DNA from 2 places in the Lentzea sp. NPDC036949 genome. Region 1 is predicted to be linked to the other one. Evidence: predicted binding sites of a transcription regulator. Region 1 holds the regulator's gene; the other holds the start of a gene.
The links. The regulator HspR, encoded in region 1, represses chaperone genes until heat shock. The targets are predictions, from matches to a motif close to ANNTTGAGTNNNNNNNACTCAANNT.

Region 1 (6,886 bases):
CGTCCGACCTGCTCGAGCGCACCCGCGCGCCGTTCAACAACGTGATCAAGGACGCTGGCGTCTCCGTCGGCGACATCGACCACGTCGTGCTCGTCGGTGGCTCGACCCGCATGCCCGCCGTCGCGGAGCTCGTCAAGGAGCTGACCGGCGGCCGCGAGCCCAACAAGGGCGTGAACCCGGACGAGGTCGTCGCCGTCGGCGCCGCCCTGCAGGCCGGTGTCCTCAAGGGCGAGGTCAAGGACGTCCTGCTGCTCGACGTCACCCCGCTGTCCCTCGGCATCGAGACCAAGGGCGGCATCATGACCAAGCTGATCGAGCGCAACACCACGATCCCGACCAAGCGGTCCGAGACCTTCACGACGGCGGACGACAACCAGCCGTCCGTGCAGATCCAGGTCTTCCAGGGCGAGCGCGAGATCGCGTCGCAGAACAAGAAGCTCGGCATGTTCGAGCTGACCGGTCTGCCCCCGGCCCCGCGCGGCGTGCCGCAGATCGAGGTCACCTTCGACATCGACGCGAACGGCATCGTCCACGTGTCGGCGAAGGACCTGGGCACCGGCAAGGAGCAGTCGATGACGATCACCGGTGGCTCCGCGCTGCCGAAGGACGACATCGACCGCATGGTCAAGGACGCGGAGGCCCACGCGGAGGAGGACAAGCGCCGCCGCGAGGAGGTCGAGGTCCGCAACCAGGCCGAGACGCTGGTCTACCAGACGGAGAAGGTCGTCAAGGAGAACGACGACAAGCTCCCGGCGGAGATCAAGGACAAGGTCAACGCCGCCGTCGCCGAGGCGAACGAGGCGCTCAAGGGCACCGACATCAACGCCATCAAGGCCGCGGTGGAGAAGCTCGCGACCGAGTCGCAGGCCATCGGCCAGGCGATCTACGCCAACGCGCCGGGCGCGGCGGGTGCCGAGGCCCCTGGTGCGGGTGCCGGTGCGGCCGGTGCCGGCCAGGCCAAGTCCGACAAGGACGACGACGTCGTCGACGCCGAGATCGTGGACGAGGACGAGAAGAAGTGACCGAGCCGAGGCACGCAGCTCCTGACGAGCAGCAGCCTCCCCTCGTCGTGAACGACCGGCGCCGGATCGACCCCGAAACGGGCGAGGTCCGCGCGCCGGCCGCTCCGGCGGAGGAGGGCGCAGCCCAGGAGACCGACGAGACCGTGGTCGCCGCCGAGTTCGTGGACGACGCCGCCGTCGAGCTGAAGGCCCAGCTCGACGAGCGCACCGCGGACCTGCAGCGGCTCACCGCCGAGTACGCGAACTACCGCAAGCGGGTGGAACGCGACCGGGAAGCGGTGATCAACAACGCGAAGGCGTCCGTGGCCGCCGAGCTCCTGCCGCTGCTGGACGACGTCGAACGGGCCGCCGCTCACGGCGACCTGACCGGCGCGTTCAAGGCGGTGGCGGACAAGCTCGTGTCCACGCTGCAGAAGACCGGCCTGGAGCCGTTCGCGCACGAGGGCGAGGCGTTCGACCCGTCGGTGCACGAGGCCGTGCAGCACAGCACGTCCCCGGACGTCGAGGGCCCGACCGTCACCGCCGTGCTGCGGCGCGGCTACCGGTTCGGCGAGAAGCTCGTCCGCCCGGCGCTCGTCGCCGTGACGGACCACGAGCCGGCAGCACCCGCTGAAGAGAGCTGAAGGGAGGGAGACGTCCGGTGAGTGCTAGGGACTGGATCGAGAAGGACTTCTACCGCGAACTGGGCGTCTCCTCCGACGCCTCGGCGGACGAGATCAAGAAGTCGTACCGCAAGCTCGCCCGTGAGCTGCACCCCGACGCCAACCCCGGCGACGCCAAGGCGGAGGCCCGCTTCAAGGCCGTCTCCGAGGCCTACGGGGTGCTGTCCGACGCGGCGAAGCGCAAGCAGTACGACGAGGCTCGTCGCCTGTTCGCGGGCGGAGGGGGCTTCCCCGGCGGCTTCGGCGGTGCCGGCGGCTTCGACGTCAACGACCTGTTCGGTCGGGCAGCGCAGGGCACCGGTGGCGGTGGCGGTGGCCTGGGCGACCTGCTCGGCGGCCTGTTCAACCGGCGCGGTGGCGGCGGTGCGGCCTCGGCCACGCGTCCCCGTCGCGGCGAGGACGTCGAGACCGACGTCCGGCTCGACTTCACCGAGGCGGTGAGGGGCGCGCAGGTGCCACTGCGGCTGTCCTCACCGGCCGCGTGCACGACCTGCGGCGGCTCCGGCGCCAAGCCGGGCACGACGCCGCACACCTGCGCGACCTGCTCGGGTTCCGGCCTGGTCACGCGGTCGCAGGGCGCGTTCGCGTTCAGCGAGCCGTGCCGCGACTGCCGCGGCACCGGCCGGATCATCGACGACCCGTGCGTCGAGTGCGGTGGCGACGGCGTCAGCACCCGCACCCGCACGCTGACCGTCCGAATCCCCTCGGGGGTCGACGACGGCCAGCGGATCCGCCTGGCGGGGCAGGGCGAACCGGGGCGCAACGGCGGACCGTCGGGCGACCTGTTCGTCCGCGTGCACGTCAACCCGCACAGCGTGTTCGGCCGCCAGGGCAACGACCTGACGCTGACCGCGCCGATGACGTTCCCCGAGCTGGCGCTGGGCACGACGTTGACCGTGCCGACGCTGGACGGCAAGGTGACCTTGAAGGTGCCGGCCGGCACCGCTTCCGGGCGCGTGCTGAGGGCGCGCGGCAAGGGCATCACCCGCAAGGACGGCAGCCAGGGCGATCTGCTGATCACGCTGGAGGTCGCCGTCCCGAACAACCTGTCCTCCGAGGCGCGCACGGCCCTGGAGGCGTACGCGGACGTGACCAAGGAGCACGACCCGCGAGGTGAGCTGAACGCGCTGCTGGAAGGGCGGTGAGTTCCGGTGAGTTTTCCGTTCCCGCCGGGGACCGACGAGGACACGCCGTTCTTCGTCATCTCGGTGGCAGCACAGCTCTCCGGCCTGCACGCGCAGACCCTGCGGTCCTACGACCGGATGGGCCTCGTGTCGCCGGGCCGCACCTCCGGCGGCGGCCGCCGCTACTCGATGCGCGACATCGTGCTGCTGCGCGAGGTCCAGCGCCTCTCCCAGGAGGAGGGCGTGAACCTCGCCGGCATCAAGCGCATCATCGACCTGGAGCACCAGGTCGACGCCCTGCGCGCCCGCGTGACCGAGCTGTCCCAGGAGCTGGCCCAGGCACTGGCCGCCGCCGACTCCGCGGCGGCCGCGGTGCACGCCTCCTACCGCAGGGACCTGGTCCCGGTGCGGCAGGAGACGGCGCTCGTGGTGTGGAAGCCCAAGCCGCGCAAGTAGCTCACCGCTCGAAGTAGAACCCGGTCTCCAGGTCCGCCAGGAGGCCGGGTTCCTGCGGTTCCCACCCCAGCAGCGTCCTCGTGCGCGCGCTGGACGTCGGTGCGTCCCGCGTCACCATGAACGCCAACGGCCCGAAGTGCTCCTGCGCTCGTTCCGCGGGAATGCTCTCGACCGGCAGGCCGAGCTTGCGCCCGATCGCCTCGGCGATGGTGCGCATCGGCACGGCCTCCTCGGCCACCGCGTGCAGCACCGCGCCCGTAGGCGCCGCCTCCACCGCCAGCCGGTACAGCCGCGCCGCGTCCAGGGTGTGCGCCGCGGACCAGCGGTTCGTGCCGTCACCGGGGTAGCCGGACACGCCCTTCTCCCGCGCGGTCCTGACCAGGATCGGGATGAACCCGGCCGTGTCGAGCGGGCTGTGCACGGTGGGCGGCAGCACGACCACCGAACCGCGCACGTCCGCGGCGTCGACGATCGCGTTGCGGGCGGCACCGCGGCTGTCGGTGTCGGTGACCCGGTCCTCCTCCGTCGCGGTGCGGCCCAGGTCGGCGTACGACAGCGTGCCGCTGGTGCCGATCAGGGCCTTGCCGGTGCCGGAGAGCTCGTCGAGGAACGCCTTGACCACCGCCAGGTCAGCTCCGGCGGCACCCGCGTAGTCGCCGGCGAACATCTCCTCGTGCTTGAACGCCAGGTGGACCACCGCGTCCGCCTCGGCGGCGGCCTTGCGCAGCCCGTCCAGGTCGTCGAGGTCACCGCGCCGGACCCGGGCGCCCCAGGCCTCCAGCCTGGCGGCGGACATGTCGGACCGGGCCAGGCCGACGACCTCGTGCCCGGCTCCCAGCAGCTCCGGGACCAGCGCCGAACCGACGTGACCGCTGGCGCCCGTGACGAAAACCTTCATCGCACTTCCTCAAGGTGATGGGACTTGGTCTCATCAACAGTAGCAGAGTGATGGGACTTAGTCGCATCACTTAGGATGGGGTCATGGGTCGATGGGAGCCGGACGCGCGGGAGCGGTTGGTGCGCGCCGCACTCGACCTGTTCGGCGAGCAGGGGTACGACAACACCGCGGTCGCGCAGATCGCCGAACGCGCCGGGCTCACCAAGAGCACGTTCTTCCGGCACTTCCGGGACAAGCGCGAGGTGCTGTTCGGCGGTCAGGACCAGCTCGCCGAGGTGCTCACCACCGGCATCGCCGGCGCGCCGGAGCAGGCGGAACCGCTGGCCGCGGTCGAGGCGGCGCTGGTCGCGGTCGGCACCTGGTTCACCGACGAGCACCGGGCGCACGGCCCGCAGCGGCAGGCGGTGATCGAGGACCACCTGGAACTGCGCGAGCGGTCGGCGCTGAAGATGGTCGGGTTCGGCGTGGCCATGAAGGACGCGCTCGAACGCCGCGGCGTCGCCGAGCTGGCGGCAGCGGTGGCCGCCGAGCTCGGCGTGCTCGCCTTCGAACGCGCGTACGGCACGTGGGTGACGACCACCGGAGACTGGTCCGACGTCGTCCGGCGGTCGGTCGCCGAGGTGCGGACCGCGGCCGCGACGCTCGGCTAGCCGCTCACGACTCCTCGCCAGACCCCTTGCCGGCCTTCACCCCGAAGTAGTCGCCGCCCTTGCGCTTCGCGTCGTCGGTGCCCCAGTCGCGGATGCGGTCCACCGGCACCATGCGGGGGATGTGCTTGCGGCAGTGGACGTAGGCCTCCTGCACCTGCACGACGACCCAGCGCTCCACCTTGCGGTCCTCGGTGGGGAACTCCTCGCGCGGCGCGATGCGGGCCCTGCCGTTGACGTGCAGGCCGATCAGGTCCTCGGTGAAGTCCACCATCAGCATGCCGACGTGCGGGTTCTCCATGATGTTGCCGAGCGAGGCCATGACGCCGTTGCCGCGGTACTCGGGGTACGCGACGGTCCTCGGGTCGACCACCCGGATGAAGCCCGCGGGTCCGGCGCGCAGCGTCGAGTCGCATTCGCCGTCGGCGTCGGAGGTCGAGATGAACGCCATCTCCATCCGGCCGACGAACTCGGCCATCGCGGGGTTGAGGTGGTCCAGTACCTGGTCCGAGTAGAAGCGTGTGGCGCGATCGGAGGTCTCCAGGGCACATTGGAGGAAGTGCTCGCCGCGGGAGCCGGGATGTTCGACACGGTTGGGTGAGGTGGTTCCAGTCAATTCAGGCAAGGACACGCGCCACACCGTTGCACGCAAGCGCGCAACTCGGTACGGAGGGACCCTCAGATTCACACTGTTGCGGTAACAAGCAGTTGCGTACCGTAGTCATGCTTCGCTCGAAGGTGGCATCAAGGAGTCGGAAGGCCAGAACAGAGGTTAGTGTCCACCCCGTCGGGGGACGGATGTTTGACGAGCACGGCGCCTCACCGGTGCCAGGACGAAGAACGTGGAGACTGCGCGCGGACCATGACTGCGAACGCTGTGCTGAGCCCCATCCCTACCCCGCCACACCGTGAACCCCCGCCTGGCGTCACCGCGATGGTGCGGATGATCCGGGAGAGCTTCGCGGTGGTGGAGCCGCATTCCGAAGAAGTGGCGAAGTTCTTCTACGGGATGCTCTTCTCGCTCTCGCCCGCCACACGCGAGATGTTCCCCGCCAACATGGAGGTGCAGCGGAGCCGTCTGCTGCGCGCCCTGGTGCACGTGGTGCAGATGGTCGACCGCCCGGACGACCTGATCCCCTTCCTCCGCCAGCTGGGCCGCGACCACCGCAAGTTCGGTGTCATCAACGTCCACTACGAGGCGGTCGGCACGGCACTGCTGTCGGCGGTGAAGAAGTTCGCCGGTGCCGCCTGGACGCCGAAGGTCGAGATGGCCTGGGCCGAGGCGTACACGCTGATGGCCCGCGCGATGCAGGAGGCGGCCGACGCCGACAACGGGCCCGCGTACTGGCACGCGACGGTGCTGGAGCACCAGCGCGTGTCGTGGGACCTGGCGGTCGTGCGGCTGCAGCCCGACCACCCGGTCAACTACCGCGCCGGGCAGTACGTGTCCGTCGAGACGCCGCAGCGCAAGCGGCTGTGGCGCTACTACACGCCGGCGAACGCGCCGCGCGAGGACGGCATCATCGAGTTCCACATCCGGTCCGTCGACGGCGGCTGGGTGTCGCGCTCGGTGGTCGGCCACACACAGGCCGGCGACACGTGGCGCATCGGTCCGCCGATGGGACGCCTCTCGGTCGACCGCACGTCCGGGTCGGACATCCTGATGGTGGCCGGTGGCACGGGCGTCGCGCCGATGCACGCGATCATCGACGAGATGGCGCAGTGGGGCGACAACCCGCGCGTGCACCTGTTCTACGGCGGCCGCACCCGCGAGGACCTCTACGACCTGGACAACCTGCAGCGCATCGCGACCACGAACCCGTGGCTCACGGTCGTGCCGGTGCTGGAGTCGGACCCCGGCGTCCGCGGTGTCGAGCAGGGCACCCTGGCCGACGTGGTCACCCGCTACGGCGCGTGGGAGGAACGCGACGTCCTGGTCTGCGGCAGCCCGGCGATGATCAGGTCGACGGTGTCCCGCATGCTGGTCGCGGGAACTCCGCTCGACCGGATCAAGTACGACCCGTTCACGCTGGACTAGGCTCGGCACGTCGAAAGCGACTGGCGTGCCGAGGGTGGA
Region 2 (6,886 bases), on a different contig from region 1:
CCACGGTCTCCTCGCCGTCGGGTCCTTCGAGGTGCAGCCGCACCCCGGTGGCGGTCTTCTCGGCGCGCGTGGTCTTGCGCTGCAACCGCACGTCCCACTTGGTCTTCGCGACCTCGGTGAACCGCTCGGCGACCTCCAGGTCCTCGTGCCGCAGCAGCAGGTTGCTCCGCGCGATCACCGTGACCCGCACGCCGAAGCTGCTGAAGACGTGCGCGAACTCGGAGGCGATGAACCCGCTGCCCACGATGATGAGGCTCTCGGGCAGCTCGTCCAGCCGCATGACGGTGTCGCTGGTGTGGAACCCGGTCGTGTCGAGGTCCGCGATGTCGGGGGTGGTGGGCCGCGACCCCGCCGCGATGACGATCCGGTCGGCGGTGATGGTCTCGCCGGTGCCGGTGTCGATCGTGTGCGCGTCGATGAACCGCGCCGTGCCCTCGTAGACGGTGACGTTGGCGTTCTCGTTGGCCCGCCAGTTCCGGCCGCCCTGCGAGATCGGGTCGATCCGGCCGAAGATCCGGTCGCGGATCTCCGGCCAGTGCACGGCGTCCAGGTGCGCGTCCACGCCGAGCTTCTTCGCGTTGGCAGGCGCCGCGGCCTGGTCGGCGGTGTGGACGAACATCTTCGTCGGGATGCAGCCGACGTTCAGGCAGGTGCCGCCGAACGTGCCCTTTTCGAGGATGGCGATCCGCCAGTCCGCCATGGCGTCGTTCGGGATCGAGTTGCCGGAGCCGGTGCCGATGATGACCAGGTCGAAGTGCCTCACGTGACGATCCAACCATTGTTCGGGGACCGGTGTTCCCGAGACGGGGCCCGCCGCACGACGGTGCCCGGCCCGCCCGCGGGCGCACCGGGCACGGCCGGACCAGGTCAGTGCCGGTAGGTGGGCGTGATGATCGCGCGCGCCAGCGTGTGGAACGCGAGGTTGAAGCTCACCACCGCGGGGGAGGCGTCGGAGTCCACGTCGAGGGCGTCGACGTCGACCGCGTGCACCACGAAGAAGTAGCGGTGCGGGTGGTCGCCCTTGGGCGGGGCGGCACCGCCGAACGCGCGGGTGCCGTAGTCGGAGCGGACGTGGAACGCGTCACCGGGCAGCGTGGCGTCGGACTCGCCGGCGCCGGTGTCCAGCGAGGTGGTCGAGGCCGGGAGGTTGACGGCCACCCAGTGCCAGAAACCCGACGGGGTCGGGGCGTCCGGGTCGAAGCAGGTGACGACGAAGCTGCGGGTCTCGGCCGGGAAACCGGACCAGGAGAGCTGCGGCGAGGTGTTGCCGCCCTCGAACACCTGGGCGTCGGGGAGCTGTTCGCCGTCGCGGACGTCCGCGGACGTGACGGAGAACGTGCCGACCGCGGGGAGCAGGGCGTAGGGGTCGGGAGCGACTGGACGCTCAAGGCTCATCGGAACTCCTCCTCTTTGTGATCATTTCGACCTTATCCCCGTGCAACCATGAGTGCCTGCGCGGCGTCTTCCGCGTGGAGGGGGAAATGATGTCCAAGTTGCGGCTTTGTGCTGCCTTTGTGCTGGTCGTGGTGTTGGTCGCATGTGCGCGGCAACCCGACGCGCAGCCGGGTGGGCCGGTGCTCACGACGGCGCCGCAGACGACCACCGCCACGACCGAGCAGCCGAAGCGGATGTTCGAGCCGCCGTACACGTACGGCACGGTGCAGGCGCACGCGCCGGCGGTCCACGACGGCATGGTGCCCGTCGTCACGCGCATCGAAACCGCCAAGCCGTACGTGTTCATCACGATCGACGACGGCGCGGTGCAGCACCCGAAGGCGCGCGAGCTGATGGAGAACGCGGGCGTGTGGCCGTCGCTGTTCCTCAACACCAAGTACGCCGAGGGGCACAAGGACTACTTCAAGCACATGCCCGTCACGGTCCACAGCCACACCACGAACCACCCGAACCTGCAGGGCAAGGGCTACGAGTTCCAGCGGCAGGAGATCTGCGGCAACGCCGACTTCCTCGCGGCCGAGTACGGCAAGCGGCCCACGTTGTTCCGCCCGCCGTTCGGCAACTACGACGCGAACACCCGCAGGGCGGCTGCCGGCTGCGGGTTCAAGGCGCTGGTCAACTGGACCGCCGCGGTCAACGACGGCCGGGTGCAGTTCCAGGTGGGCGACCGGCTGCGGCCGGGGGACATCGTGCTCATGCACTTCCGCACCACGTTCGTGGAGGACTTCACCGCGTTCCTGGAGCGGGCGAAGCACGACGGGCTGACGCCGGTGCCGTTGGAGGACTTCCTCGCCTGACCGCGCACCCGCGGTCGTCGTCGACATCTACCCGCAGCGCGACGCAACTGTGGCCCGGGTCACACGTCCTCAGGTCATCGAACGAACCTTGAGAGGGGCCGAAGATGAACACACGTCTCACCGCGGTGCTGGTGGCGGTGCTCGCGGTCGGCACAGTCGTCCCGACGGCGTCGGCGCAGAGCACACCGACGCTGTCCGACATCAGGACCGGCCGCAACACCGGGTTCGACCGGGTGGTGCTGGACCTGTCCGGCCTGCCGGCCGAGCACCGGGTCCGCGAGGTCACCGCTGTTTCGAACTGCGGGTCGGGGCTGCCGGTCGCCGTTCCCGGGAACGAGGTCCTGGAGGTCACGCTGATCGGTGCGGCCGCGCACGACGACGCCGGGAACCCGACCTACACCGGGTCGCGCAACTTCCCGACGCCCGGTCTGGAGAACGTCCGCGGGGTCGCGCTCACCTGCGACTTCGAGGCCACGCTGGGCATCGCCGTCGGGTACGGCGACGCCGCGTCGTGGCACCGGGTGTTCACGCTGACGGGTCCGAACCGGCTCGTCATCGACATCGGTCACTGAAAAGCCCCGTGGGGGCAGCAGTCGCCGCTGCTGCCCCCACGGGGGGTCTACCGGAGACCGTTACGCCGCAACGGTCTCCTGGGCCGTCTCCGCCGACAGCGCGTGCCGCAGCACCTCGGACACGTCCGAGACGAAGTGCACGGTCAGCTGCTCGCGCACCGACTCCGGCACGTCGTCCAGGTCCGGCTCGTTGCGCTGGGGCAGCAGCACGGTCGTGATGCCGGCGCGGTGGGCGGCGAGCAGCTTCTGCTTCACGCCGCCGATCGGCAGCACCCGGCCGGTCAGCGAGATCTCACCGGTCATCGCCACGTCCGAGCGCACCGGGCGGCCGGACAGCAGCGAGGCCAGCGCCGTCGTCATCGTCACGCCCGCGGACGGCCCGTCCTTCGGCACCGCACCCGCCGGGACGTGGATGTGCACACCCCGGTCGGCCAGCGCCGCGGCCTTGTCGTCGTGCGAACGCAGGTAGGACAACGCGATCTGCGCCGACTCCTTCATCACGTCGCCGAGCTGGCCGGTGAGCGTGACGCCGGTCGACCCGGTGTCCTTCGGGGCCAGCGAGGCCTCGATGAACAGCACGTCACCGCCGACGCCCGTGACGGCCAGACCCGTTGCCACACCGGGCACCGAGGTCCGCTCCGCCGACTCGGGCGTGTTCTTCGGGCTGCCCAGGTACGACTTGAGCGACGGCCGGTCGACCTCGATCGGCAGCTCCCGCTCACCCAGCGCGACCTTCGCGGTCACCTTGCGCAGAATCCGCGCGAGGGACCGTTCCAGCTGCCGCACACCGGCTTCCCGCGTGTACTCGCTCGCGAGCTGGTGCAGGGCGGCTTCGTCGATCGCGACGTCCTGCGCCGTGAGACCGGCCCGGTCGAGCTGGCGCGGCAGCAGGTGGTCGCGGGCGATCGTGACCTTCTCGTCCTCGGTGTAGCCGTCGAGCTGCACGAGCTCCATGCGGTCGAGCAGCGGCGCCGGGATCGACTCCAGCACGTTCGCGGTCGCGAGGAACACCACGTCCGAGAGGTCGAGCTCGACCTCCAGGTAGTGGTCGCGGAACGTGTGGTTCTGCGCCGGGTCCAGCACCTCCAGCAACGCCGCCGTCGGGTCGCCGCGGTAGTCGGAGCCGACCTTGTCGATCTCGTCGAGCAGCACGACCGGGTTCATCGAACCGGCCTCGCTGATCGCGCGGACGATCCGGCCCGGCAACGCGCCGACGTATGTGCGGCGGTGACCGCGGATCTCGGCCTCGTCGCGCACGCCGCCCAGTGCGACCCGCACGAACTTCCGCCCCATGGCGCGCGCCACGGACTCGCCCAGCGACGTCTTGCCGACACCGGGGGGACCGACGAGCGCGAGCACCGCACCGGAACGACGACCGCCCACGACACCAAGACCGCGGTCGGCCCGGCGCTTGCGCACGGCCAGGTACTCGGTGATGCGCTGCTTCACGTCGTCCAGACCCGCGTGATCGGCGTCGAGCACCTCACGCGCGGCCTTGATGTCGTACGAGTCCTCGGTTCGCTCGTTCCACGGCAGTTCGAGGACGGTGTCGAGCCACGTCCGGATCCAGCCCACCTCCGGCGACTGCTCCGAGGTGCGCTCCATCTTCTCGACCTCGGCGAGCGCCGCCTTCTCGACCTTCTCCGGCAGGCTCGCGGCCTCGACGCGGGCCCGGTAGTCGGCCTCCTCGGACGCCGGCTTGCCGTCGAGCTCGGCCAGCTCCTTGCGGATCGCGGCCATCTGCTGGCGCAGCAGGAACTCCCGCTGCTGCTTCTCGACGCCTTCCTTGACGTCCTTCGCGATCGTTTCGTTGACGTCGAGCTCGGTCAGGTGCGCCTGTCCCCACTCGACCAGCTTCTCCAGCCGCGCGGTGACGTCGCTCGTCTCCAGCAGCCAGATCTTCTGCTTCTCGTCGAGGTAGGGCGCGTAGCCGGCGAGGTCGGCGAGCGCGGACGGGTCGGTGATCTGCTGCACCGAGTCGACCATCTGCCACGCACCCCGCGTCTGCAGGACGTTCGTGACGATGGCCCGGTACTCGCGGGCCAGCTCCCGCGTCCGGTCGGTGACCGGCGACTCGTCGGTGACGGTCGCGTTCACCCACAGCGCCGCACCCGGCCCCGTGGTCCCCGTCCCGATCCGCACGCGCTTGGTACCGCGCACGACCGCCGCGCGCTCACCGCCCGGCAGGCGTCCCACCTGCTCGATCTCGGCCAGTGTGCCGACCGCCGCGTACTTCCCGTCCAGCCGTGGTACCAGCAGAACCTGGTGGTTCGCCGCCGTCGTGGCGGCGTCCACGGCGGCACGGGCCTCCGCGCTGGCGTCCGCACCGGAGATGCGGATCGGCACCACCATGCCGGGCAGCACCACAACGTCGTCCAGCGGCAGCACCGGCAGGGCCAACGTCTCGCCCATCTCCATCACCCTCCAAAGTTGAGTCTGTACCGCTCAACCAACTTCAGCGGGGTGGTGTTCCCCCGGTCCGTTCGCTGTGAGCGAGCGGGGAAGCGGGTGACACGGCGGGCGACCGGGCGTGTGGCGGTGGACACCCGTGCGGCGATTAGCGAGGATCTTCGCGTGAAGGAAGAGCTGAAGTGGGTCCCGTCCACGGTCGACGTCACGCGTCCGAGCGTCGCGCGGATGTACGACTACTACCTGGGCGGCTCGCACAACTTCGAAGCCGACCGCGCCGCCGCCAAGCAGGTGGAGAAGATCTTCCCCGGCATCGCCCACAGCGCGGGGGCCAACCGCTCGTTCCTGCGCAGGGCCGTGCGCCACCTGGTCGCGGAGGGCGTCGACCAGTTCCTCGACCTGGGCTCCGGCATCCCGACCGTGGGCAACGTCCACGAGATCGCCCAGCAGGACAACCCGTCGGCACGCGTGGTCTACGTGGACTTCGAGCCCGTCGCCGTGGCCCACAGCACCGCGCTGCTCGCCGACAACCCGCACGCCACGGCGTTGCAGGCCGACCTGCGCGCGCCCGCGAAGGTGCTGCACGCCGCCCGCGACGTCCTCGACTTCGACCGGCCGGTCGCGGTGCTGATCATCGCGGCCCTGCACTTCGTGCCCGACTCCGACGACCCGTACGGCGCCGCCGCCGAGTACATGGCCGCGTTCCCCTCCGGCTCGTACCTGGCGATCACGCACGCCACCCACGACGGCCTCTCGCCGCAGGAACAGGAGGAGGCCGCGCAGGTCATGGCGGTGTACCGCAGCACCGACAACGCGATCAGCGTCCGCTCGCACGCCGAGGTCGTCCGCTTCTTCGACGGCATGGACGTGCTGGAGCCGGGCGTCGTCCCGGTGAACGAGTGGCGCCCGGACTCCTACGAGGACCGCATCAGCATCTACGGCGCGGTCGCCCGCAAGCGCTGAAGCAGCCGGTCCCTCAGCTCGTTCGTCTCGCGGTCGGTGAGGGTGCGCTCCGGCGCCCTCATCGTCACGCGGATGAGCACGTTCTTCTGCCCCAGCTGGGCACCGAGGCGCTCCCGGACGTGCGCGGGCAGCTCCTCGGCCGGTGTCTCGCTGAGAACCGCGATCTCCTCGACCAGGTCCTGCGGGTCCAGCGCGCGAATCCGGTCACCGAGCGTCTCGGCGTCCTCGTGCCCGTCGGCCACGATCGAGATGTCCCTGGTCGCGGCCGGGTGCCGGGAGATCGGGCGGTACTCGGCCAGGTCCCGCATCTGCTCCGCGATGCGCGCGTCCCCGTTGCGCAGCAGGCGGATGTCGGGAACGCCCTTGCGCAGCATCACCAACCGGTCGAGGCCCAGCCCCATCGCAAGCCCGTGCGGGTGGTCCTTGAGGACGTGCCGCGCCGCGTACCCGCACTCGCCGATCTCCACCCACTGGCCGTCGTGCCACACGTCGATCTGCTTGCCGTGCGTGGTGTACGGGTGTTCGGCGTCGATCGTGCGGTAGCGCTTGCCGGGGAGAACTGTGCTCACGACCACGTGGATCAGTTCTTCGAGCGGTTCGGCTCCGTGCGTTATGCGCCAGAGGTCGAGCTGGTGCGGTGTGCCCGTGTGCAGCCTGTCGACCGTGTCACGGCGGTAGACCAGACCGGGG

Region 2: lon (endopeptidase La) is a predicted target of HspR. The motif match lies at 5,252-5,276, and genes of this name have one in related genera.

What each region holds. Positions count from the first base shown of each region.
Region 1 covers NZ_JBVJRA010000001.1:614,358-621,243, reverse strand. The annotation lists gene dnaK (molecular chaperone DnaK) at 1-1,022, shown strand, start outside; gene grpE (nucleotide exchange factor GrpE) at 1,019-1,645, shown strand; gene dnaJ (molecular chaperone DnaJ) at 1,663-2,829, shown strand; gene ACZ7CD_RS03200 (heat shock protein transcriptional repressor HspR) at 2,836-3,264, shown strand; gene ACZ7CD_RS03195 (SDR family oxidoreductase) at 3,266-4,162, opposite strand; gene ACZ7CD_RS03190 (TetR/AcrR family transcriptional regulator) at 4,246-4,812, shown strand; gene ACZ7CD_RS03185 (pyridoxamine 5'-phosphate oxidase family protein) at 4,817-5,287, opposite strand; gene ACZ7CD_RS03180 (FAD-binding oxidoreductase) at 5,744-6,847, shown strand; ZMP/ZTP riboswitch at 6,854-6,886, shown strand, end outside.
Region 2 covers NZ_JBVJRA010000003.1:231,970-238,855, forward strand. The annotation lists gene ACZ7CD_RS10600 (mycothione reductase) at 1-763, opposite strand, end outside; gene ACZ7CD_RS10605 (YbhB/YbcL family Raf kinase inhibitor-like protein) at 868-1,395, opposite strand; gene ACZ7CD_RS10610 (polysaccharide deacetylase family protein) at 1,515-2,252, shown strand; gene ACZ7CD_RS10615 (AMIN-like domain-containing (lipo)protein) at 2,357-2,824, shown strand; gene lon (endopeptidase La) at 2,885-5,236, opposite strand; gene ACZ7CD_RS10625 (SAM-dependent methyltransferase) at 5,399-6,196, shown strand; gene srmL (PheS-related mystery ligase SrmL) at 6,169-6,886, opposite strand, start outside.